Regions from separate parts of the Ferriphaselus amnicola genome, predicted to be linked through region 2. Evidence: predicted binding sites of a transcription regulator. Region 2 holds the regulator's gene; each other region holds the start of a gene.
What was found. Region 2 encodes sigma-54, which starts transcription at its own class of promoters, with help from an activator protein. Its sites were predicted from a motif close to TGGCACNNTTCCTGCT; they were not measured.
Positions count from the first base shown of each region.

Region 1: a site for sigma-54 is predicted at 5,768-5,783, ahead of OYT1_RS11415 (glycogen/starch/alpha-glucan phosphorylase). Genes of this name have one in related genera too.
Region 3: a site for sigma-54 is predicted at 2,857-2,872, ahead of OYT1_RS07050 (transglutaminase family protein). Genes of this name have one in related genera too.

Region 1 covers NZ_AP018738.1:2,280,005-2,287,687, reverse strand. Annotated here, with positions in the region: gene OYT1_RS11425 (efflux RND transporter permease subunit) at 1-1,605, shown strand, start outside; gene OYT1_RS11420 (efflux transporter outer membrane subunit) at 1,598-3,028, shown strand; gene OYT1_RS11415 (glycogen/starch/alpha-glucan phosphorylase) at 3,169-5,607, opposite strand; gene OYT1_RS11410 (MFS transporter) at 6,118-7,533, opposite strand.
Region 2 covers NZ_AP018738.1:582,115-589,797, forward strand. Annotated here, with positions in the region: gene OYT1_RS02760 (NusG domain II-containing protein) at 1-2, opposite strand, end outside; gene rapZ (RNase adapter RapZ) at 7-846, opposite strand; gene hprK (HPr(Ser) kinase/phosphatase) at 843-1,793, opposite strand; gene OYT1_RS02775 (PTS sugar transporter subunit IIA) at 1,808-2,263, opposite strand; gene hpf (ribosome hibernation-promoting factor, HPF/YfiA family) at 2,311-2,634, opposite strand; gene OYT1_RS02785 (RNA polymerase factor sigma-54) at 2,648-4,054, opposite strand; gene lptB (LPS export ABC transporter ATP-binding protein) at 4,083-4,805, opposite strand; gene lptA (lipopolysaccharide transport periplasmic protein LptA) at 4,802-5,371, opposite strand; gene lptC (LPS export ABC transporter periplasmic protein LptC) at 5,355-5,978, opposite strand; gene OYT1_RS02805 (KdsC family phosphatase) at 5,921-6,439, opposite strand; gene OYT1_RS02810 (KpsF/GutQ family sugar-phosphate isomerase) at 6,439-7,425, opposite strand; gene OYT1_RS02815 (monovalent cation:proton antiporter family protein) at 7,502-7,683, shown strand, end outside.
Region 3 covers NZ_AP018738.1:1,416,930-1,424,612, reverse strand. Annotated here, with positions in the region: gene OYT1_RS07075 (hypothetical protein) at 1-174, shown strand, start outside; gene OYT1_RS07070 (nitrogen fixation protein NifZ) at 183-452, shown strand; gene OYT1_RS13750 (nitroreductase family protein) at 419-988, shown strand; gene OYT1_RS07065 (nitroreductase family protein) at 883-1,965, shown strand; gene OYT1_RS07060 (ankyrin repeat domain-containing protein) at 1,982-2,446, shown strand; gene OYT1_RS07055 (hypothetical protein) at 2,439-2,765, shown strand; gene OYT1_RS07050 (transglutaminase family protein) at 3,014-6,382, shown strand; gene sthA (Si-specific NAD(P)(+) transhydrogenase) at 6,436-7,683, shown strand, end outside.

The sequences.
Region 1 (7,683 bases), 1.0 Mb from region 2:
ACCGGCTTTTTTGGCTGGTTCAATCGCTTCTTTGTGCGTAACTCTCAGCGTTATCAATCCAGCGTGCGCCGTATTCTTGGTCGCAGCGGACGCGCCATGGCTGTGTATGCGGCGATCTTGGTCGGCATGGGCTGGTTGCTGGTGCAGCTGCCGACGAGCTTCTTGCCGGAAGAGGATCAGGGATATTTTTTCAGTGTGATTCAACTCCCGTCTGGGGCGACGCGGGAGCGTGCTCAAGAGGTCCTGCAACAGGTTGAGGCGTTCTACTTGAAACAGCCCGAGGTCGAACATGTCATCGGTGTGATGGGGTTTTCCTTTTTCGGACGCGGACAGAATACCGCGATGACCTTCGTGCGCCTCAAGGATTGGGATGAGCGCACTCAGGAGGGGAGCGATGCGGCATCGTTGGTGAAGCGTGCAAACATGGCGCTGTTCGGCATCAAGCAAGCGATGATCTTCTCCGTCAACGTGCCGCCTATCCCAGAGTTGGCGGCGGTCGGCGGTTTCGACTTCCGCTTGCAGGATCGCTCAGGCCAAGGACGCGACAAGCTGATGGAGGCGCGCAACATGGTGTTGGGCATGGCCAGCAAGAATCCAGTGTTCGCCGGAGTGCGACCGGAAGGGCAGGAGCCCGCACCGCAACTACAGATGGATGTGAATCGGATCAAGGCGCAGGCGCTGGGTGTGGATATGAGCGAGCTGAACGAGACGCTGCAATCGGCACTCGGGGTGGCTTACATCAACGACTTCGTGCGCAATGGCCGCATTTTGCGCGTCCAGTTGCAGGCGGAAGCGGCGACTCGCGCCACCGTCGAGCAGATTTTGCGTTTGCCGGTGCGCAATGCTAAGGGCGGCATGGTGCCGCTGTCCGAGATATGTACTCCGCATTGGGTGGTCGGTGCGCCCAAATTGGATCGCTACAACGGTATGCCGTCGGCGAAGATCGCGGGCGGCCCTGCGCCTGGCCATAGCAGTGGCGAAGCCATGGCGGCGATGGAGCAGATCGCTGCGCAATTGCCACCGGGCTTTGGCTTCGAGTGGTCGGGTACCTCAAGTGAAGAAAAGCTCTCCGGCAATCAAGCCCCGCTCCTGTTCGGCCTGTCGGTGATCGCGGTGTTCCTGTGTCTGGCTGCCTTGTATGAAAGCTGGTCTATACCGTTTGCGGTGATTCTGGTGGTGCCTATCGGCATACTCGGGGCGCTACTGGCCGTGACTTTGCGCGGGTTACCGAACGATATCTACTTCAAAGTCGGCCTGATCGTTATCATCGGCTTGTCGGCCAAGAACGCTATCCTCATCATCCAGTTTGCCCGAGACTTGCAGGACAAGGGCATGGACTTGGTCGAGGCGACGCTGGAAGCCTGTCGCTTGCGCTTCCGTCCGATCTTGATGACATCCATCGCTTTCATCTTTGGTGTGTTGCCACTGGCCATCTCGTCCGGCGCAGGCTCCAATAGCCGTCATGCCATCGGAACCGGTGTGATGGGCGGTATGCTGGCCGCGACTGCACTCGCGGTATTCTTGATTCCGGTGTTCTTTGTGCTGATGCGGCGCTACTTCCCAGAAAAATTCCATCCCGAAGCCGAGGAGAATCCGCATGACTAAGTCGATCAAACAGCAACGCTCGCGGCCCTGGTTGCTTTCTGTGCTGGTCTGTGCAGTCCTTGGTGCTTGCAAAAGTGGGCCAGACTATCAGCGTCCAGCGCTGGACTTGCCTCAGGATTTGGGTGCTCATGTCACCACGGCGGAGCCAGCCACAGCTGCTCTGCCAGGGGATCATTGGTGGGAGTCGTATGGCGATCCTGTGTTGAATGCACTGGAGCAAGAGGCGTTGGTACATAACGCCGACCTGAAGGTGGCTGCATCGCGGGTGATCGAGGCTCAGGCGCAACTGGGAATTTCCGAGGCCGATCAACTCCCAACGTTGAGTGCGAATCTGAGTGATAGCCGCACCAAGAACACCTTGAACGGTGTTTTTCCGCGTCCAGCGACGCTGCCGCGTATCCAGAACTATTCTCGCGCCACCTTAAATGCGAGTTATGAGCTTGATCTATGGGGGAAATTGCGCCGCGCTAATGAAGCTGCACGGGCGCAATTGCTGGCTTTCGAGGCATCTCGTGATGCTGTTCGTTTGTCGATGACCGCTCAGGTGGCGCAGCAGTATTTTGCCTTGCTTGCCTACGACGCGCAGGAGGTGGCCGTGCGCCGTGCACTGGCGGGCCGACAGCAAATTCTAGAGATGGACAAAACGCGAGTCCAAGTTGGAGTCCTGTCCGAACTGAACTTCCACCAAGCGCAAGCTGAAGAAGCTGCGGTGCGTTCCCAGTTGGCGACGTTGTCGCAAGTACGTGGCAAGCAAGAGGCTGCGCTGGCACTGCTGCTCGGACGCTCGCCACGCGAGGTGATGAGTGCGGATCTGGCGCGCGGTCAGCCTAAGTCTTACACCGCACACGTTCCAGCCGGATTGTCAGCGGAATTACTGTTGCGTCGCCCTGACCTCAAACAAGCTGAGCAGAACCTGATCGCCCTGAATGCGCGTATCGGCGTGGCGCGTGCACAGTATTTCCCCTCGATTAGTCTCACTGCTTATGACGGTTACGAAAGTACCGCTTTCGCGAGTTTATTCACCGGAGCATCGGGTGTCTTTCAGTTTGCTGCCGGTCTCAGTCAACCTATCTTCAATGCGGGGCGTATTGGAAACTCAGTCAAAGTTGCGGAAGCTGCGCGCGACCAAGCTGTAGTGCAATATCAACACGCCGTGGCGAGTGCTTTTGCTGATGTACGCAATGCCTTATCAGCGCAGACAGCCACGCAACAAGTGCTGGAAGCCGAGTCCTTACGCACTGAAGCATTGGCGCAAGCCTACCAACAGGCGAGCCTTCGCTATCAAAGTGGGGTGGTCAGCCAGCTAGAGTTGCTCGATATTGAGCGTAGTTATCTACAGGCGGAATTGTTGATGCAAGATGCCTTGCGCTCACAGCGAGCTGCTGTGGCTGATCTGTTCATGGCGTTGGGGGGAGGTTGGTGAGAATTGGTGTCAGAAGGCATTAGATATGCCCAGAGATTATGGAGATATTGAGGTAACTGATCTCATCCTGCCACTAGAAAACTTCCCGACCGAACATGAGCCCACCCGTTGGACTCAGTTCGGCAGAGGAGTGATCAGACTTAAGGTTGTTTGGGGGCAACCTGTGGCAGCTTCCACACTTCGCGGTTGTAATCCATGATGGTTCGGTCACTGGAAAACTTGCCGCTGGTGGCAGTGTTGATGATGCTCATGCGTGTCCACTCGTCGCGATTTCGGTAGGCTTGATCGACACGGCGTTGGGCGTCGATGTAACTACGGAAATCGGCAGCGGTCATCCACGGATCGTTCGAGCTATAGATCGAATGGATGATCGGATCAAAGATGCCGGGCTCGAACAGGTTGAAGTTGCCGCTGGTCAGTAAGCCCATCACGCGCTTGAAGTCTTCATCACCCTCGATGATCGCACCGGGATTGTAGCTGGCGCGATTGGCATCGACCTCTTCGGCGGTGAGGCCGAACAGGAAGAAGTTTTCTGCGCCGGCTTCTTCACGGATCTCGATGTTGGCTCCGTCCAGTGTGCCGATGGTCAGCGCACCGTTCATCATGAACTTCATGTTGCCCGTGCCAGAGGCTTCCTTGCCTGCCGTCGAGACTTGCTCGGATAGATCGGTGCCTGGGCAGATGATTTCCATTGCCGAGACGCGGTAATCGGGCAAGAATGCTAAACGCAGCAGGCCTGCGGTGGCGGGGTCGCCATTGACCACGCGAGCTACGGCGTTGACCAGTTTGATGATGCGTTTCGCCATCATGTAGCCGGGAGCAGCCTTGCCGCCGATGAGTACGCAGCGCGGAGTCAGGTCGGCCGTGTCGCCACGTTTGATGCGGTCATACAGGTGAATGACGTGCAACACGTTGAGTAACTGGCGCTTGTACTCGTGGATGCGTTTGACCTGTACATCGAAGATCGCATGGGTGTCGAAGTCCACATCGCAATCTTGCAGTACCAAGTCGGCCAGTCGTTGCTTGTTTGCCTGCTTGACTTGGTGCCACTCAGCGCGGAAGGCGGCATCATCGGCATACGGTTTCAGCTTTTGCAACTGGGATAGGTCGGTGATCCAACCTTCGCCTATGGTCTGGTTGATGAGCTTGCTCATGGTTGGATTGCTCCAAGCCATCCAGCGACGTGGTGTCACACCATTAGTCTTGTTGTTGAATTTCTTAGGCCACACTTCGTAGAAGTCATGCAGCAGATGTTGTTGCAACAATTCCGAGTGCAGCGCGGCAACGCCGTTCACTGAGTGGCAGGCGACCACGGCTAGGTAAGCCATGCGTACATATTGTTGGTCACCCTCTTCGATGATGGACATGCGACGTTGGCGATCGGTGTCGCCGGGGTAGCGCAAGGCGATCTCGGAAAGGAAGTGGGCGTTGATCTCGCACACGATCTCCATCAGGCGAGGCAACAAGCGGCGGAACATATTCACGTTCCATTTTTCTAGCGCTTCTGGCAGCAGAGTGTGGTTGGTGTAAGCCATCGTGCGGCTGGTGATCGTCCACGCCTTGCTCCAGCTCAGGCCATGCTCGTCCATCAATAAGCGCATCAACTCCGGTACGGAGCAGGTCGGGTGTGTGTCGTTCAGTTGGAAGCAGTTTTTCTCGGCGAATTGGCTGAAATCATTGCCATGCAGTTTGACCCACTCGCGCAGGATGTCCTGCAAGCTGGCCGAGGCTAGGAAATATTGCTGGCGCAGGCGCAGCTCTTTGCCGTTTTCGCTCGAATCGTTTGGGTAGAGCACCATGGTGATGTGCTCGGCGGCATTCTTGGCAGCGACTGCTTCGGTGTAGCTGCCCGCGTTGAATTCGGATAGATCGAACTCTTCGGTGGCAGCCGCGCGCCATAGGCGCAGCGTGTTCACGGTGCCATTCTGGTAGCCTGGTACTGGAACGTCATGTGGCATTGCCATGACATCGCGGGTATCGACCCAGCGCACTTGCATTTTTCCTGACTGGTCGGTGATGAACTCAGTGTGGCCACCGAACTTGATGCGGGTGGCGTATTCAGGACGTTCGATCTCCCAAGGATTGCCGTCGCGGAGCCAATGATCTGGCACTTCAAGCTGGTTACCATTGTCGATCTTCTGGCGGAACATACCGTATTCGTAGCGAATGCCGTAGCCGGTGACCGGCAACTGCAAGGTGGCGCAGCTGTCGAGGAAACAGGCGGCCAAGCGACCCAAGCCGCCATTACCCAAGCCTGCATCGTGTTCTTGTTCGACCAAGGCTTCGAGCTCGACGCCCATCGTGCGCAACGCATCGGCGGTTGCGGCATCCACGTCTAGATTCAGCATGGCATTGCCCAGCGCACGTCCCATCAAGAATTCGAGCGACAGGTAGTAAGTGTGCTTGCAATTCGCTTCTTGATACGCCAGTCGGGTATTGCGCCAGCGCTCGACCAAACGATCACGCAATGAAAGTACCAGTGAGGCGTACATCTGATGACTGGTGTCTGCGGACTCATCGCGTCCTAGCGTGTGGCTGAAATAGCGCCGGAAATCATCGACGATGCTGTCAGCATCCATGCCTAGAGGTGGGAGATTGCCGATGGTGGCAGGGGCTTGTGGTTTCTTGGCTCGGGTATTAATGATGGACTCCTAAACGTATTCTATTAATCGATAGTCTGGTTGTGGTCGTCAGTTGCATGAGCTAAGGCCTAGGTAGCGACTTCGCTATCGTTAGTCCAGCAATTGACGTGCCAGTAAAAAGAATCAATATGTCACTGAATTCTTGGGAGATGCGATTTCTCGCAACCTAAGAATCAAATTCCTGTGCATCACTTTTGTGTGAGTGGTGCACTCATTTAATGCGGTCTCAGAGCATTACGAATCGCAGCGGAATTGGGCTTGTCATGCTGAGCTGAGTGCTGAGAAGATCGGTTCAGCACTCGGCGATTTATCGCCAATATGACAGAACCTATCGTTTGAAAGTCGAAAACTGAGGGGTGCTCATGGCCGGATTGTACGACAGATGGTACTTGCTTGCTTGAGCAACAACGATCAGCGAACTCTGGTAAGGAGCTACAAGCATAGGGTTTATGGGCTCGTCGATTCGACGGCCTCTGTGGCAGCTTCACTTGCCATCGTATCCAGATCCCTATCCCGTGTCTCTTGGCTGATCCACAGTGCGACAAAAGATAGGCTCCCGAGTATGGCTAAATAGATGCCGACCGATCCTGCGCCGTAACTGTGTGCCAGCCAAGTGGCCGCAAAAGGTGTGAGTGCCGCGCCTAAAATCGACGCCAAGTTGTACGCGATGCCGGAGCCAGTGTAGCGAGTGTTGGTGGGGAAAAGCTCAGGTAGTAAGGCTGACATAGGGCCAAAGGTTAGGCCCATCAATGACATGCCGGTACAGAGGAATATCAACATCAGCCCAAGGTTGGCTTGCTCACCTGTGCCCATCGCTTCAGGCGCAAGGAATAGGCTGAAGCTGAACCCGAACACGATGAGCGCCACGGTGACGACTAGTAGCAAGCTGCGTCGCCCATAACGATCGGCCAATTTCCCTGCCACGGGGATGCCGGCGGCGAACAACAGCACCGAAGCCAGTTGCAGCTTGAGGAAATCCTTGTAGCCGATGCCGAGGCCGCCGCTCTCGACTTTGCCGATGGCGTAGGAAAGCACCCAAGTCGTCATCAAGTAAAACACGCCGTAGGTGGCGACCATGATGAACATGCCGAGCAGCAATTCACGGGGATTTTTGCGCAGGACTTCCGCCAGCGGCGACTTCAGCCGCTCGCCGCGTTCCACTGCGCGTGCGAATACCGGCGTCTCGTTGAGTTTGAGGCGCACGTATAGGCCGATCACCACCATGCCGATGGAAAGCAAGAATGGGAGACGCCACCCCCAGATCAAGAAGGGATCAGTGGGCTCGGCATGGGTAGAGTCATAGCCGAACCACGTAGTAAGCAACAGGAACAAGCCGTTGGCGAGGATGAAACCGAACGGTGCGCCGAGTTGTGGCCACATCGCCGCCGAGGCGCGCTTGCCGGGTGCCGCGGTCTCGGTTGCCAGTAGTGCCGCCCCTGACCATTCGCCGCCCAAGCCCAAGCCCTGACAAAAACGTAGAATGGTCAGCATTGCTGGGGCATATAAGCCGACTTGCTGGTAGGTGGGCAGCAGGCCGATCAAAAAGGTGGCGATGCCCATCAGCAGCAACGATCCGACCAATGTGGCTTTGCGTCCGACTCGATCACCAAAGTGGCCGAACAGGATCGAGCCAATGGGGCGTGCCACGAATGCCACACCGAACGTCGCCATCGAGGCTAGTAAAGCGGTGTTGTTGTCACCTTTTGCAAAAAACAACAGCGGAAATATCGATACTGCCGCTGTGGCATAGATGTAGAAGTCAAAAAATTCGATCGTGGTGCCGATCAAACTGGCGAAGATGATGCGGTGGCGGTCGGATGGCGTGACTGTGTCGGTCGACTTGGCGGTGGATTGGTTCTGCATGAAAAGATCACTGGCATGGAGTCAGCGCGCATTCTAACGCGAGCCGCTATGGGTTGCGCATCCCTACATTTGACATCGCACCATAAATGCCGGAAACTCCGCCTCAGTGCCGATTTGACATCAGCTTGCGGGGCACTTAAAACATTCCAG
Region 2 (7,683 bases):
ACGGCCTCAGCCCAACTCGCGGTGGCGCACCAGCACCTGTTGCTGCGGGGCGAAGTGGTGAGCCAACCGCTCGGTCAGATAGACCGAACGATGCTGCCCGCCGGTGCAGCCGACGGCGACCGTCAGGTAGCTGCGATTGTCGGCGACGTACGCGGGCAACCAGCGTTCAACGAAGCTGCGGATGTCGTCGTACATCTGTTGTACGGCAGGTAGCGGTTCGAGGAATTGGATGACCGGAGCATCGCGTCCGGTCAGCGGGCGCAGGAACGGGTTGTAATGCGGGTTGGGCAAGCAACGTACATCAAACACCATATCGGCATCGAGCGGGATGCCATGCTTGAAGCCAAAAGACTGGAATAGCAGCGTGAGTCGGGCGCGGTCGAGCTGAATGAACGATTTGACCCAAGCACGCAGGGCGTTCGGATTGAGGTCGCTGGTGTCAATGCGATGGCCGATGCTGCCGATGTCCGCCAGCAGGTCGCGTTCCTGCTGTACGCATTCCGGGAGCGTCAGCGTATCGTTGCTTAAAGGATGGCGCCGCCGAGTCTCCGAGTAGCGTTTGACGAGTTCGTCGTTGTTGGCGTCTAGGAACAACAGTCGGACGTCGATGCCTTGCTCGCGAAACTGTTCGATCAGTGCGGGCAGTTCGCGCACGCTGCCTCCGCTGCGCACATCGACCGCTACGGCGATCTGCCGATTTCCGGCCTGCTGCAGATTGGCGATCAATGTGGGTAGCAATTCGGCGGGCAGATTGTCCACGCAGTAGAACCCGTTATCTTCCAATAGTTTGATGGCGATGCTCTTGCCGGAGCCAGACAGGCCGCTGATGAGGAATAACTGGGTCATCGGTCTTCCAGATCGCGTTCCATTTCGGCTTGATGGCGATCGAAGAATTCCTTCATGGTGTCGATACCACGCTCTTGCAGCACGTAGTTGCGTGCGGCCGCTTCGACCAGTACAGCCAAGTTGCGTCCGGCCGTCACCGGAATGCTGACGGTGTTGATCTGTATGCCAAGAATCTCTTGGTGGCTGGCATTGAGAGGCAGCCGCTCCAGCTTGGACAGGTCTCCACCGGGCGGGCGGTGGAGGTGGACGATGAGCTTGAGTGATTTGCGTAGGCGCACGGCAGTTTCACCGAACATGGTGCGGATGTTCAGCATGCCTAGACCGCGCACTTCAAGAAAATCGCGTAGCAGATCAGGGCATTTTCCTTCGAGTGTGTCCGGCGAGGTGCGATAGAACTCAGTGATGTCGTCGGCAACTAGGCTGCTGCCGCGCGTGATGAGTTCCAAGCCGAGTTCACTTTTGCCCACGCCACTGTCGCCGGTGATGAGTACGCCGATGCCCATCACGTCGAGGAATACGCCGTGGCGCGTGGTCGATTCAGCCAATGCGGCAACGATGTAGTGGCGCACCAGCCACATCAGGTGGACGCTGTTCTTGGGCGAATGGAACAGCGGCGTGTGCGTCTGGTCGGCGTAGGCGACCAGCGCTTGCGGAATCTCGTCCGTGCCGGCGATGATCAGGCACAGTGTGCTGCCATGATCGAGTAGTTGCAGCGAGGCTTGCATCGCCTCGGCATCTAAGCTGTGTAGATAGTCCAGTTCGATGCTACTGAATACTTGCACCCAGTTCGGGTGGATCAGATTCATGTGGCCGATCAAGCCTTTGTTCGACGCATTGACGAGCTCGCTGTCGAGGATCTTGTCGGCGCCACCTTCTCCAGCGACCCATACCAAACCTAGTCGCTCTTGCTTGTCTTCGAACAGCCGCCGAATATCTACCTGAGCCATATCAAAGCCTCCGCCTAGGCTTGCCAGTTGGCGAACAGTTGGTAAAGAACGGCTGGGTCATCGCTGGCGAGCAGTTGATCTCGGAAGGATTTTTCGCAGAACATCTGTGCTAGTTCGCCTAACAGCTGTAGGTGCAGATCGGTCGCCCGTTCCGGTACCAGCAGGACAAAGATCAGGCTCACCGGCAGCCCATCCGGTGAATCGAAGGGGATCGGGGTGGTGGTTCGGATGAAACAGGCGATTGGATCGCGCAGTCCCTTGACGCGGCCATGTGGAATGGCAACGCCTTGCCCCAGCCCGGTCGAGCCGAGTTTCTCGCGCGCGAACAGACTGTCGAATACCTGACTGCGCCCGATGTTGCGAGTGTTCTCAAATAAGATGCCGACTCGTTCGAACACACGCTTCTTGCTGGTGGATTCGGCATCCACCATGACATTTTCGGGCGGCAGGAGGTTACTAATTAAACCCATGGTTTGTTCCCATGAAAAAGGGCGGCCATTAGACCGCCCACTAAAGGTTATTCTGCTTCAACGATCTTGCCGGAGTCGTCATGACGACGCGCGGTGTTCTTTTCCTTGTGCTTCAACACTTGGCGATCCAACTTCTCGATCAGCTCGTCGATGGCGACGTACAGGTTGGCATCTTGGCATTCCACGAAGATTGTTTTGCCGCTGATATGGACGGTGGCTTCTGCCTTTTGTTCGAGCTTGTCCACCGATAGGATTACGGTGACATCCAGCACGTTGTCGAAGTGTTTCTTGATCTTGCCCAGTTTGCTGACCACATGCTCACGAATGGCGGGAGTGATGTCTAGATGATGTCCGCTGAGGTTGAGGTTCATGGTTGCTCCTTTGTTAGAGTGATTTACGAAGATTGACCGGGAGGATATTTAGCGATTCCCGGTATTTTGCCACAGTGCGCCGAGCGACTTGTATGCCCTGCGACACGAGGATTTCTGCCAAACGGCTGTCGCTCAGCGGATGATGAGCATCTTCCTGAGAGACCAGTTGCTTGATTAAGGCGCGGATGGCGGTGGAGGAACATGCCCCGCCGCTGTCGGTGGAGACGCCGCTGCCGAAAAAATATTTGAGTTCAAAGATACCACGTGGAGTTAGCATGAACTTCTGTGTGGTGACTCGTGAAATGGTCGATTCGTGTAATTCAAGCTGTTCAGCGATCTCGCGCAGCACGAGCGGGCGCATGGCGACTTCGCCATGCTCAAGGAACATACGCTGCCGCTCCACGATGGCTTGCGATACGCGCAAGATGGTGTCGAAGCGCTGTTGCAGATTCTTGATGTACCAACGTGCTTCCTGTAACTGCCCAGTCATCTGTTGCGAACTTTGCTCATCACGGCGCTGCATGATGTTGGCGTAAAGTTGGTTCACGCGTAAACGTGGCATAGCTTCTGGGTTGAGGCGGGCCGCCCAGCGACCACGCTGGCGCTCGACGATGACGTCGGGCACGACGTAATCGCTGACCCGTTGCTCGTAACGCGCGGCTGGGCGCGGATTGAGTTGCAGAATGAGGGCTTGAGCCGCACGCAGACCATCTTCGTCACAGTGTAGCAGCCGTTTGAGGCGGGTGTAGTCGTGAGCAGCCAGGAGATCGAGATGCTTGTCCGTGAGTTGTATCGCTAGTTGCCGACTCGGGGTGGTGGCTGGCAGGGCGCGCAGCTGCAAGGACAAACACTCAGATAAATCGCGTGCCGCGATGCCAGGCTCATCTAGATGTTGCAACTGGACGAGTGCAGTTTCTAGATCATCTAGCGTGACATCTAACTCTTCCGGTAGCATCTCGAAGATGTCTTCCAATGACTGTGCCAGAAAGCCGCCATCATCTAGCGCGTCAATTAGCAGTGCAATCAGTTGGCGGTCATGGTGGTCGAGTTGGCTGAGGCTGAGTTGGGTCAGGAGATGCTCGCGCAGACTTGGGGAGCTGGCGGCTGTCTCGGGATAGTGGTCATCTTCGTCATCAGAGCTGGCTGAGCTAGGGCTATAAGACAGCTCGCTCCAGTCTTCCTCGGCCTTGGATGATTCTCTTTCAGGCTGCTCGGGGCTGGTGGAGGTGGTGCTTGCCGTACTCGTGGCAAACGAGGTGATCTCGTCTTCCTCGCGCTCCAAGAACGGATTCTCATCCAGCAGTCGCGCAGTTTCCTGATTGATCTCCAAGGTAGAGAGTTGCAGTAAGCGGATAGATTGCTGCAACTGCGGTGTGAGCGTCAGTTGCTGGGATTGCCTGAGTTGTAGTGATGCTTTCATGCCAACGATTATTAGGTGGGCGTCACTTTTATAGTTTGAAGTGCTCGCCGAGATACACTTTCCTCACGGCTTCATTATAGATGATTTCCTCGGGCTTGCCTTCCGCCATCACTGCGCCAGCGTTGATGATGTAGGCGCGGTCGCAGATGCCCAAGGTTTCCCGCACGTTATGGTCGGTAATCAGCACACCGATGCCGCGTTCTTTGAGAAAACGGATGATCTTCTGGATATCTAGCACGGCGATGGGGTCAACGCCGGCAAAGGGTTCATCCAGCAGAATAAAACGCGGATCGGTGGCCAGCGCGCGTGCGATCTCGCAGCGCCGTCGTTCGCCTCCAGAGAGACTCATGGCGGGATTGTCGCGTATGTGGCTGATATGTAACTCGTCTAGCAAGGTTTCTAGCGTCGATTCCTGTTGGGCGAGAGGGAGTCCGCGCAACTCCAGTACGGCGCGAATGTTTTCGGCCACCGTCAAGCGACGGAAAATCGAGGCCTCTTGTGGCAGATAGCCTAGTCCTAATTGGGCACGGCGATGAATGGGCGCATGAGTGATCTTGTGCTGGTCGATGTAGATGTCTCCGCCATCTGCTGCAACCAAGCCTACGATCATATAGAAGCTGGTGGTTTTTCCTGCACCGTTAGGGCCGAGCAGGCCGACCACTTCGCCGCTGTGCACGGATAGAGATACGTCTTGCACCACAGTGCGGGCGCGGTACTGCTTCCTCAGCGAGGTGGTGCGCAATTCACTCATGGCTTACCTAAACTGGTCGAAGGCCGGATGGACACTGGATCCGTGGGGGCTGGGATGCTCTCGTTCCTAGGCTGAATGACTGCGCGAACTCGGCCTCGCTGGCCGGAATTCGGAGTTCGCGAGCTGTCCACATGGAATATCTCGGTCTTGGAGTCATAGGTGATGTGATCGCCATGAACTTCGTCGTTACTGCGCTTCATGCTGGCTTCGCCGAAGAGTTCTAGGAATTCATTCTGCGTGTCGTACTCGATGCGCTGTCCGTTACCTTCGATGATTTCATCCACGCCTTCGCGCTTCTGTCTGAACTGAGCGGGTTTGCCTGTGACGGTGCCATGCTTGTCACCAGCGGCGGTTTCTGTGACTACGATCTTGTCGCCCGTGATCATTAGCGTGCCTTGGATGAGTCTGACGTTGCCTTCAAAGATGCTGATCTGCTTCGCATCGTCAATGTTGACGGTGTTGGCATCCAAATACATCGGTTGGTTGCGATCAGCACGCTCCGCCCAAGCCGACGATGCGCCAAGTAGTAGGAGGCAGAGCAAGAGAGCATCAATTCGCAGCAACATGTTCGCTTCTTACGTGTGACAGCAGCTTGATGGTCTGCGTCTTGTTATCTAAGGTCATGCCGATGGCACTCACGAGATTGTGAGCATCGCGCATGGTGACGGGGCGGTCGGTCTCCGCGTAGTCTTCGCTCGGCAGAGCTCGCAGATACGTGGTGGTGAAGACGCGCTCACTGGCGGCTGTGCTAGCAGCGCGCACGATGCGCACATCGCCACGCAAGATGGTTTCGTCGCGATGGAAAGTCGTGCCAGTTTGAGCGGTGGTGTGTAGTGTCGGGCGATTAGGTGTAAGGGCGATGATCTCGGGCTGCTCTAGATGCAGCGAGTCATCATCGGGGTAATGTCTCATCTCGTGGGCGTTGATGCGATGATGAGGCTTGCCTTGTTCGTCCAGTGCGGTGGCTCGGAAGTTATTGACGATGAAATCGGGATCGTGCCGCTTGCTGCTGTCGGCTTGGGCGAGCAGTGGCCCCACTTGCTGGTCCAGCCAGTAGGTGCCAGCCAATACCAGAAGCAGAGGCAGTAGCGGCAACCAGTTGCGCAGTTTTTCGATCATGCGAGGTAGGGGGCGAGTTGTGCGTCCAGCGTGCCTTGCGCTGACATTAGCCATTCGCAGACTTCGCGTACTGCGCCGTGCCCTGCTTGGCGTTGCGTGACGTATTGAGCGTGACTCTGCACGATCTGGGGCGCGGCGGGAACGCTGATCGCTAATCCGACGTGGCGCATGGCGGGTAGATCGACCACGTCATCGCCCATGAACGCGGCATGCTCAGGCGCAATATTCAATTCGGCCAGCAGTGTTTTAATGGCGGCGCGTTTGTCATGTACGCCTTGATAGACGTTGGTGATGCCGAGATTTTTGGCGCGCAGTTCGACGCAATGCGAGGTGCGCCCGGTGATGATGGCCAGCTCGACGCCGGAAGTTTTTAGCATTTTCAAGCCGTGGCCATCGAGCGAGTTGAAGCGCTTGAACTCCTCACCGGAGTCCGATAGATAGAGGCCGCCGTCAGTCATGATGCCGTCAATGTCAAAGGCGATGAGACGGATCTGTTTGGCGATTGCTATGGACATCAGATGACTTTCGCTTTCAGTAGATCGTGCATGTTGAGTGCACCAACCAGTACATTGTCTGTGTTCACTACGAGCATCTGGCTGATGTTGTGGCGCTCCATCAGTTCCACTGCGGCGACCGCTAAGTCGTCTGGGTGAATGCTGCGCGGATTGTGCGACATCACGCTGGCGATGGGTGTGGCCTTGAAGTCGAATTGCTTTTCCAGAGTGCGGCGCAGATCACCGTCGGTGTAGATGCCGAGGACGTGTTGTTGTCCATCTACGATGGCGGTCATGCCTAAGCCTTTACGTGACATCTCCAATACAGCATCGGCTAATGTGGCGGCTTCGCCAACCGCAGGAATTTGTGCGTCCGTGTGCATGATGTCGCGGACGTGGGTGAGCAAGCGCCGCCCCAAGCTGCCGCCGGGGTGAGATCGGGCGAAGTCTTCTTTACCGAAGCCCTTGGCATCGAGTAGCACGACCGCCAGCGCGTCGCCCAAAGCCAATGCGGCCGTGGTACTCGCCGTTGGTGCAAGACCCATCGGGCAGGCTTCTTTGGTGATGGCGCCATCTAGATGTACATCGGCGGCTAACGCTAGGCTGGATCGTGGATTGCCGGTCAAGCTGATGAGCTTGGCACCTTGTCGTTTGATAACCGGAATGATGGTTTGCAGCTCGGAACTTTCGCCTGAGTAGGATAGTGCGATGAAAACATCCTGCGAGGTGATCATGCCTAGATCGCCATGGCTGGCCTCGCCCGGATGCACAAAGTAAGCTGGTGTACCCGTGCTGGAGAGTGTCGCTGCGATCTTGCGCGCGATATGGCCGCTCTTGCCCATGCCGCTGACGATGACGCGCCCATGGCAGCCGAGAATGGTGTTTACCGCACTGACGAAATTCTCATCTAGGCGCTCGGAGAGTGCTTGCACTGCGGCAGCTTCGATTTGGAGCACTTCGCGCGCGAGAGTAAGAGCGTGCGGTGCGGCGGAAAGCGGAGGGTTCATGGTGGGGAATTATAGCAGCGGGGGTTTTTAGTGGTGAAGTTTTGAAAATATCCCGTAATTCCGGCATCATCGGGGCATGGATCATGGATTGCAAGTCGTATTGGTGTTGTTGGCGGTCGCTGTCATGGTGGTCGTGCTGTGTCGCGTACTTCATTTGCCGGTGGTATTGGGTTACATCGCGGTCGGTATTTTGATTGGTCCGCATGCGCTGGGATGGGTTGCTGATGCCCCGCAGGCTCGACATCTGGCTGAGTTTGG
Region 3 (7,683 bases), 830 kb from region 2:
GCGCGCAACGACCGCTGCGGAGTGCTGACCATCAACAGCGACCGCAGCGTGTATGCTGAATATGATTTGTTCTGTCCGCATCCACGCGACGAGCGTTGGTTCGTCGAGATGGTGACGGCTTGGGGGCGCGAGGATGACTTGCGCAGTGAGGCAACGTTGATTCCCAATATGTGAGGTGTGCAGTGAGTAGATTCCAAATGGGCGACATGGTGTTCGCGGCGCATGACCTGTACAACGAGTCGCTGGAGGAAACCGGCGAGAGCAGCATTCCCGGTGTGGAGCCGGATGCTTTGCTGGCAGCAGCAGGCACGCGCGGTGTGGTGGTCAACGTCGGCCATGCGCAAGAGATGCCGAACGAAGAGATCTATCTGGTGCGCTTCGAGATCGACGCGGATGGTACTTTGGCTGAACCCATCGGATGTCTGAGCGACGAACTGAGCGGACTGAACTAGCCGTGACGGACGCTCGGGTGGCGACTGTGCTGGCCTACCACGCGCGTAGCAAACATGGTTTGGATCGTTATGCGACGGGGCCGGGCACGCTGGACTGGGACGCACAGCCGCGTGCGTTCCGCGACTGGAGTGGCACGCAGCCGTTGGCCTTGCCGCGCGAGATCATGGTGTCCGACATTACGTGGGGCGAGCTAGCTGTGCCGCGCCAGCCTTTGCCGCTGACTCAACAAAACTTGGGGTCCTTGTTACGTCTGTGCGTCGGCCTCTCCGCGTGGAAGGAGTACGCGGGTGCGCGCTGGTCGTTGCGCGTTCATCCCTCATCCGGCAATCTGCATCCCACCGAGACTTGGCTGATCGCCGCTCAGGTGGACGGTGTGCAAGATGGCCTGTATCACTATCAGAATCTGCATCACACCTTGGAGCGGCGCGCATGGGGCTGGGCTTCAGCTCCATCCATTGGCGTGAAGCATGGAAATATGGGGAGCGCGCCTTCCGTTATTGCCAGCTCGATCTGGGGCATGTGCTGGCTGCGCTGAGTTACGCAGCCGCATTGCACGGTTGGAAACCTCGCCTATCGGGGATGGAGTTCGCATCGCTGGCACACAGTCTGGGCATGGATCGCAGCGCAGACTTCGATGGCGTGGAAGGGGAGGAAGCGGAGGTCATCGTGGCGCTAGAGGCTGCGGAGGCTACTGTACCGAGCGATTGGCAACACTGGGCCGGTAAGCCGAGTTTGCTCGACCCGCGTCCCTTGTATCAATGGCCGGTGATCGAAGAGGTCGCTACAGCGACGCGCGGTAGATCGCCGGTTTCTGCTTCGGCCTCCGCGTATTCGCCACCTGCGTCCATCGACCGTGGTGACATCCGTGCAGCGCACGTCATTTTGAAACGGCGTAGCGCCCAAGCCTTCGATGGTGTATCGACGATGCCGCTGGAGGTCTTGCATCACATCCTCCATTGCTTGCTACCCGGCGGTTCTCCCGTGTGGGAACTGTGGACGGCGGCAGCGCGTGTACATCCGGTGCTGTTGGTGCATCGCGTCGAAGGTATCGCTCCAGGGCTGTATGTGATGCCACGCACGGCCAGGGCTGAAGTCTCCTTGCGTGGTGCGTTCCGAGAGACGTTCGATTGGCAAACTGTTGCTACTGAGTTGCCGTTGTTCCAACTCATTGCCGCGCGTGCCGGCAAGACCGCGCGTACCTTGTCCTGCCATCAGGACATCGCCATGCAGTCTGCGGTCACCTTCATGATGGTTGCGGAATTCGCTGCTCCCATCGCTGCCGACTCGGCCGCTTATCGACATTTGCATTGGGAAGCGGGCATGTTGGGGCACATCATCACCCTCGAAGCCGAAGCAGCCGGATGGCGTGGCACGGGTATCGGCTGTTTCTTCGATGATGCGGTGCATGAGGTGCTCGGTCTGCAAGACGATCAGTTCCAAGTGCTCTATCACTACGCTGTCGGTCGGGCGCTCGACGATCCCCGCATCTCGACCTTACCTGCTTATGACTGAATCCAGAGGAATCAACATGAACGATCAAGCGCTGAAAGAATGGCTTGCGCAGGCCGGATTCGATGTGTCAGAACCCTTGCAGATCGACGGCACGATCGCCAATGCGACCACACCCTTGATGCACGCCGCTCGTTTGGGCCAGTTCGATATGCTCACGATGTTGTTGGCGCGAGGGGCTGATCCATGCCTGATGAATGCTGACAGCAACGGCGCGCTGTGGTTCGCGTGTTTTGCCGAGAGTGAGGCGTGTGCCTTGGCCCTCATCAAGGCGGGTGCACCGCTTGATACGCAAAACGTGAATGGAGCTACGGCGCTGATCTACTGCTCGTCAGCCGGCAAGACACCGTTGGTTCACCTGTTGTTGGAGGCGGGAGCTGACACTGCGCTGATGACACTGGACGACTTTACTGCACTGGAGCTTGCCGCCAATCGGGATTGTCTGCGTTTGCTTAAATCTGCACGAAAGGTCGCTCATGTCTGAGACGCTGACTCGAAATCTATCCGTCGAAAGTATGCAACACCGCGCTTTTGGCAAGCTGATCTGTCTGAAATTCGGAGATGAGGCCACGATCAGACTGACTCCGAAGGAAGCCTCCAGCCTTTCGTTTGCCTTAGTCGCGGTGCGTAATGGCATCAGCCCTGAACGCGAGATCTACATGAGCCCGATTGCCAGTGATGGCGCATTCGAGGGCGCGGTGAACGAGGCGGGCATGAGTATTTCCAGCGGTAACCACGTGATCGAGCTGGACTGGGACGAAGTGGAAGCTCTCGCTACGGCGCTTGCGCAGGCTCTAGGCTGAGCTCTGCACCAGTCTGGGATTTCCGCCCCGAAAAGGTGCGTAAATACGAGGCTTAATATTTAACTGGCTGAATCTATTGGTCTGAAGTCCTTGGCGCGATTTGTGCTCTAGTACAGAGTAGCCTTGATCCACACTTTGGTGCCGAAGATGATTCTTCCTGTTTGCGACTTGCTTCATGACAATAATTTCACTCCGCTGAGATGCGTAGTGTCCACTCCCTTGATCCGGCTTGGTTGTTGAGGTAAGCGATGACTATTCGCGTTGCACTTAATCACCAGACCCGTTACAGCTTTGATCGCTCCGTCAAACTCTGGCCGCATGAGATACGTTTGCGACCTGCCGCACATTGCCGCACGCCGATACACAGCTACTCGCTGAACGTCGAGCCAGCCGGTCACTTTCTGAATTGGCAGCAAGACCCATTCGGTAACTGGGTGGCACGTTTGGTGTTCCCAGAAAAAGCCGACTCACTCACGGTCACGGTCGATCTGGTCGCCGACATGACGGTGATCAACCCCTTCGATTTCTTCATCGAGGAATTCGCGGAGAGCTTCCCCTTCGCGTACCCCGATGGCCTAAGGCGCGAGTTGGGTCCGTATCTGGAGGTCGAGCCTGCCATGCCCTTATTGGCGGATTGGCTTGCGCTGACGCGTCGTGAATTGTTAAGTAAACCGTTGCGCACCATCGACATGCTGGTAGGCATCAATCAGCGGGTGCAAGATACCGTCGGCTACATCGTCCGTCTCGAAGCCGGCGTGCAGACGCCGGAACAGACACTGGAATTGAAGCGCGGTTCTTGTCGAGATTCTGCATGGCTGCTGGTACAGGCGTTGCGCCATCTGGGGCTGGCAGCTCGCTTCGCTTCCGGTTATCTCATCCAGTTGAAAGCCGACGTGAAGGCGCTCGATGGCCCTTCCGGTACCGAACACGACTTTACCGACTTGCACGCTTGGACCGAGGTGTTTATTCCGGGTGCAGGTTGGATCGGTCTCGACCCAACTTCGGGTCTATTGGCGGGCGAGGGACATATTCCACTGGCGTGCACCGCTATGCCATCGTCTGCTGCGCCGGTCATCGGCGCGACGGAGGTATGCGAATCACACTTCGATTTTGCGATGCAGGTGACGCGTATCCACGAAGATCCGCGTGTGACTCAACCTTACACCGAAGCGCAGTGGCAATCCATCCTGAATTTGGGGCATCAGGTCGATGCTGAGTTGCTCAAGCATGACGTGCGCCTCACGATGGGTGGCGAGCCAACCTTTGTGTCCATCGACGACATGGATGGGGCGGAGTGGAACTACACCGCCTTGTCCGATAAAAAACGCGAATTGGCGGGAGATCTACTCACCCGTTTGCAAGGCCATTTCGCGCCAGGATCACTGCTGCATTTCGGCCAAGGAAAATGGTATCCGGGCGAGCCGCTGCCACGCTGGGCGTTGGGATGCTACTGGCGCACCGACGGCAAACCGCTGTGGAGCAAGCAAGAGCTATTGGTCACAGCACAGGAGGAGGGCGCACATAACACCGCTGATGCGTTGCGCTTCATCCAGCAACTGGCGACTCAGTTGAGCTTGGACCCGCGCTTCGTCATTCCAGCTTACGAAGATGTCACGCAGATCCTCGACTTAGAGCAGCGCTGGCCGGAAAATCTCGATCCGCTACAGGCGGATCTGAAGCAGAGCGATGAGCGGCGGCGTTTGGCCAAGCTCATCGAGCGCGGCTTGGGCGAGCCGGTCGGTTTCGTATTGCCGCTGAAGGCCTTGCCCGCCAAACCGGTGAAGCGCAGCAAAGCGATCGTGGCGACTGGCTTTCGGTCGAGCCGCTGGCCGTTGCGGCGCGAACACCTGTACCTGACCTCGGGTGATTCACCGCTAGGGTTGCGTTTGCCCTTGGCCTCCTTGCCCTGGGTCGCTCCAGAAGATATGGAACTGGAATTCGGGCGCGATCCCTTGGATGACGTGGCTGCTTTATCGACTAGCCCGAGCAAGCTCAAAAAATCTCGGCTTTCCAAGCAGGCTGTCGATCCGCGCGAGATCATCCATACCGCTTTGTGCGTCGAGGTGAGAGCGGGCGTGTTGTGTGTGTTCTTGCCGCCCGTGCCGCTGCTGGAAGATTTTGTTGTGCTGATCGAAGCGATCGAGGCGACGGCTGATACTTTGAATCTGCCCTTGCGCTTGGAAGGCTACACGCCACCGGCTGATGCGCGCGTGAAGGACTTCAAGATCACGCCCGATCCCGGCGTGATCGAGGTGAACATTCATCCTTCTAGCTCTTGGTCGCAGTTGGTGGCGAACACGCAGACGCTGTATGAGGAGGCTAGGCTGACACGTCTGGGGACAGAGAAGTTCATGCTGGATGGTCGCCATACTGGCACCGGCGGTGGCAATCACATCACCTTGGGTGCGGCGACACCGGCGGATTCGCCCTGCTTGCGCCGCCCAGATGTACTGATGAGCTTGATCACCTATTGGCAGCATCATCCCGCGCTGTCTTACCTGTTCTCCGGCATGTTCATTGGGCCGACCAGTCAGGCGCCGCGCGTGGATGAAGCGCGTCACGACAGCTTGTACGAGCTGGAGATCGCTTTCCAGCAAATGACCGAGCACCTGAAAGCGGGCGAAGAGAATCTGCAACCTTGGCTGGTCGATCGCTTACTGCGAAACCTGCTGGTCGATCTGTCCGGCAATACTCACCGAGCTGAATTCTGTATCGACAAGCTCTACTCGCCGGACAGTGCGACCGGACGTCTGGGCTTGTTGGAGTTCCGTGGCTTCGAGATGCCACCACACGCGCAAATGTCCTTGTTGCAGATGCTGCTGTTGCGGGCCTTGGTGGCGCGCTTCTGGCAAACACCGTATCGCGGCAGTCTGACACGCTGGGGTACGGAGCTGCATGATCGCTACATGTTGCCGCATTTCGTGGCGCAGGATATGCGCGATGTGGTGCTGGATCTGCAGCGCGCAGGCTATGCGTTCGAGTTCGAGTGGTTCGCCCCGTTCTTAGAGTTCCGCTTCCCGCGTTTTGGAACTGTGGTGTATCACGGCATCGAGATCGAGCTGCGTCAGGCGATCGAGCCTTGGCATGTGCTGGGCGAAGAAGTGGCGGCAGGTGGCACGGCGCGCTACGTGGATTCTTCGGTCGAGCGTATGCAGATCAAGGTGCGTCACATGAACGACAACCGCCACATACTCACCTGCAACGGTCGACCTCTGCCATTGACGGCGACCGGTACGCGTGGCGAATACGTCGCGGGCGTGCGCTATCGCGCATGGTGCCCGCCCTCGGGGCTGCATCCGACCATCGGCGTGCAAGCGCCGCTGGTGTTCGACTTGGTGGACACATGGAGTGGACGCTCCATCGGCGGATGTACCTACCATGTCGCGCATCCGGGCGGTCGCAACTACGATACGTTCCCAGTCAACGCCAACGAAGCCGAGGCACGCCGCGTGGCTCGCTTCTGGAATCATGGCCATACTCCCGGCGAGATGCACCTCCGGCGCGAAGGTCGTAACCCCGACTATCCGCTGACACTAGATCTGCGCCGTGCGCCCGAAGTGCGGGTGGAGGGGGCGGAGCGGCAGGCAAGTGAACCGCAGCAGCAACAGCAGCAGTGAATTCTCTTTTACCACAAAATGATGAGAGTGGAACTTAAGGTGAGTTGATAGATATGGATTTTGATATTCTCATTGTAGGTTCCGGTCCCGCTGGCCAACATGCGGCTTGGCAGGCCGCGCGTATGGGTAAGCGTGCGGCGATCATCGAACGCAAACCCAAGATCGGCGGCGCTGGTTTGCAAACTGGCACCATCCCGAGCAAAGCCATGCGCGAAGTCGCCTACCTGCTTAGCCGCTCGGGCGGTATGCGTCAGGCACTCGCGCCCGATGCGCGTAGTCGGCACGGTTTATTGGCGGATGCGGTGCGCCGTAAAGAGGGCGTGATCGCTCAGCAAGAGTCGGTGATCCTGCAACGGCTACTACGTCATGGCGTGGCTCTGATTCCGGGCGAGGCTTCATTCCTCGATGCACATACGCTGGAGGTGGCTGATGCGGCAGGTCATGTGCGCCGCATTTCAGCAGATGTCATTTTGTTGGCCACCGGTTCGCGCCCGCGTCGTCCGGCGCATATCCAGTTCGACAAAAAGTCGGTGTTGGACTCGACCTCGATTTTGAATCTGCGCCATCTGCCAGAAAGCTTGCTCGTGGTGGGTGGCGGCGTGATCGCGTGTGAATTCGTCTCGATCTTTGCTGCGCTGGGGGTGCAGGTTTCGGTGGTAGATAGCCACGCGCAACTGCTGACGTATTTGAGTGACGATGTAGTGGGTGTGCTGGCGGACAGCTTCTTAGCGATGGGGGTGAAGTTCCACATGCGGGAGCGCGTGGTCGCGATCCAACGTGAAGGTGGCGGTACGCTGACCTTGCTGGAAAGCGGCCAGCAGCTACGCGCCGAAGCGGTGCTGTATGCCCAAGGACGCGAGCCGAATAGCGGCGGCTTGAACGTGGCTCGTGCCGAGGTGCGTAGCAAGGACGGCTGGATCGAAGTGAATCCACAATTTCAGACCAGCGTGCCGCATATTTACGCAGTGGGCGATTTGATCGGTCGTCCTGCGTTAGCATCCACGGGCATGGAGCAGGGCAGGGCGGCGGTACTCCACGCCTTTGGTGGTGAGCAGCATGTCTCCGCAGAGAACCTGCCGATGGCGGTATATACCATTCCCGAAATCTCCTACGTGGGCAAAACCGAAAAGGAAGTGCAACAGGAAGGCATTCCCTATGTGATCGGACGAGCTCAGTTTAAGGATAGTGCCCGTGGCCAGATCATTGGCGACGCTCAAGGTTTGTTGAAGTTGATCGTGAACGCCCAGAATGAAAAATTACTGGGCGTACATATCGTTGGTGAACAGGCGAGTGAGCTGATT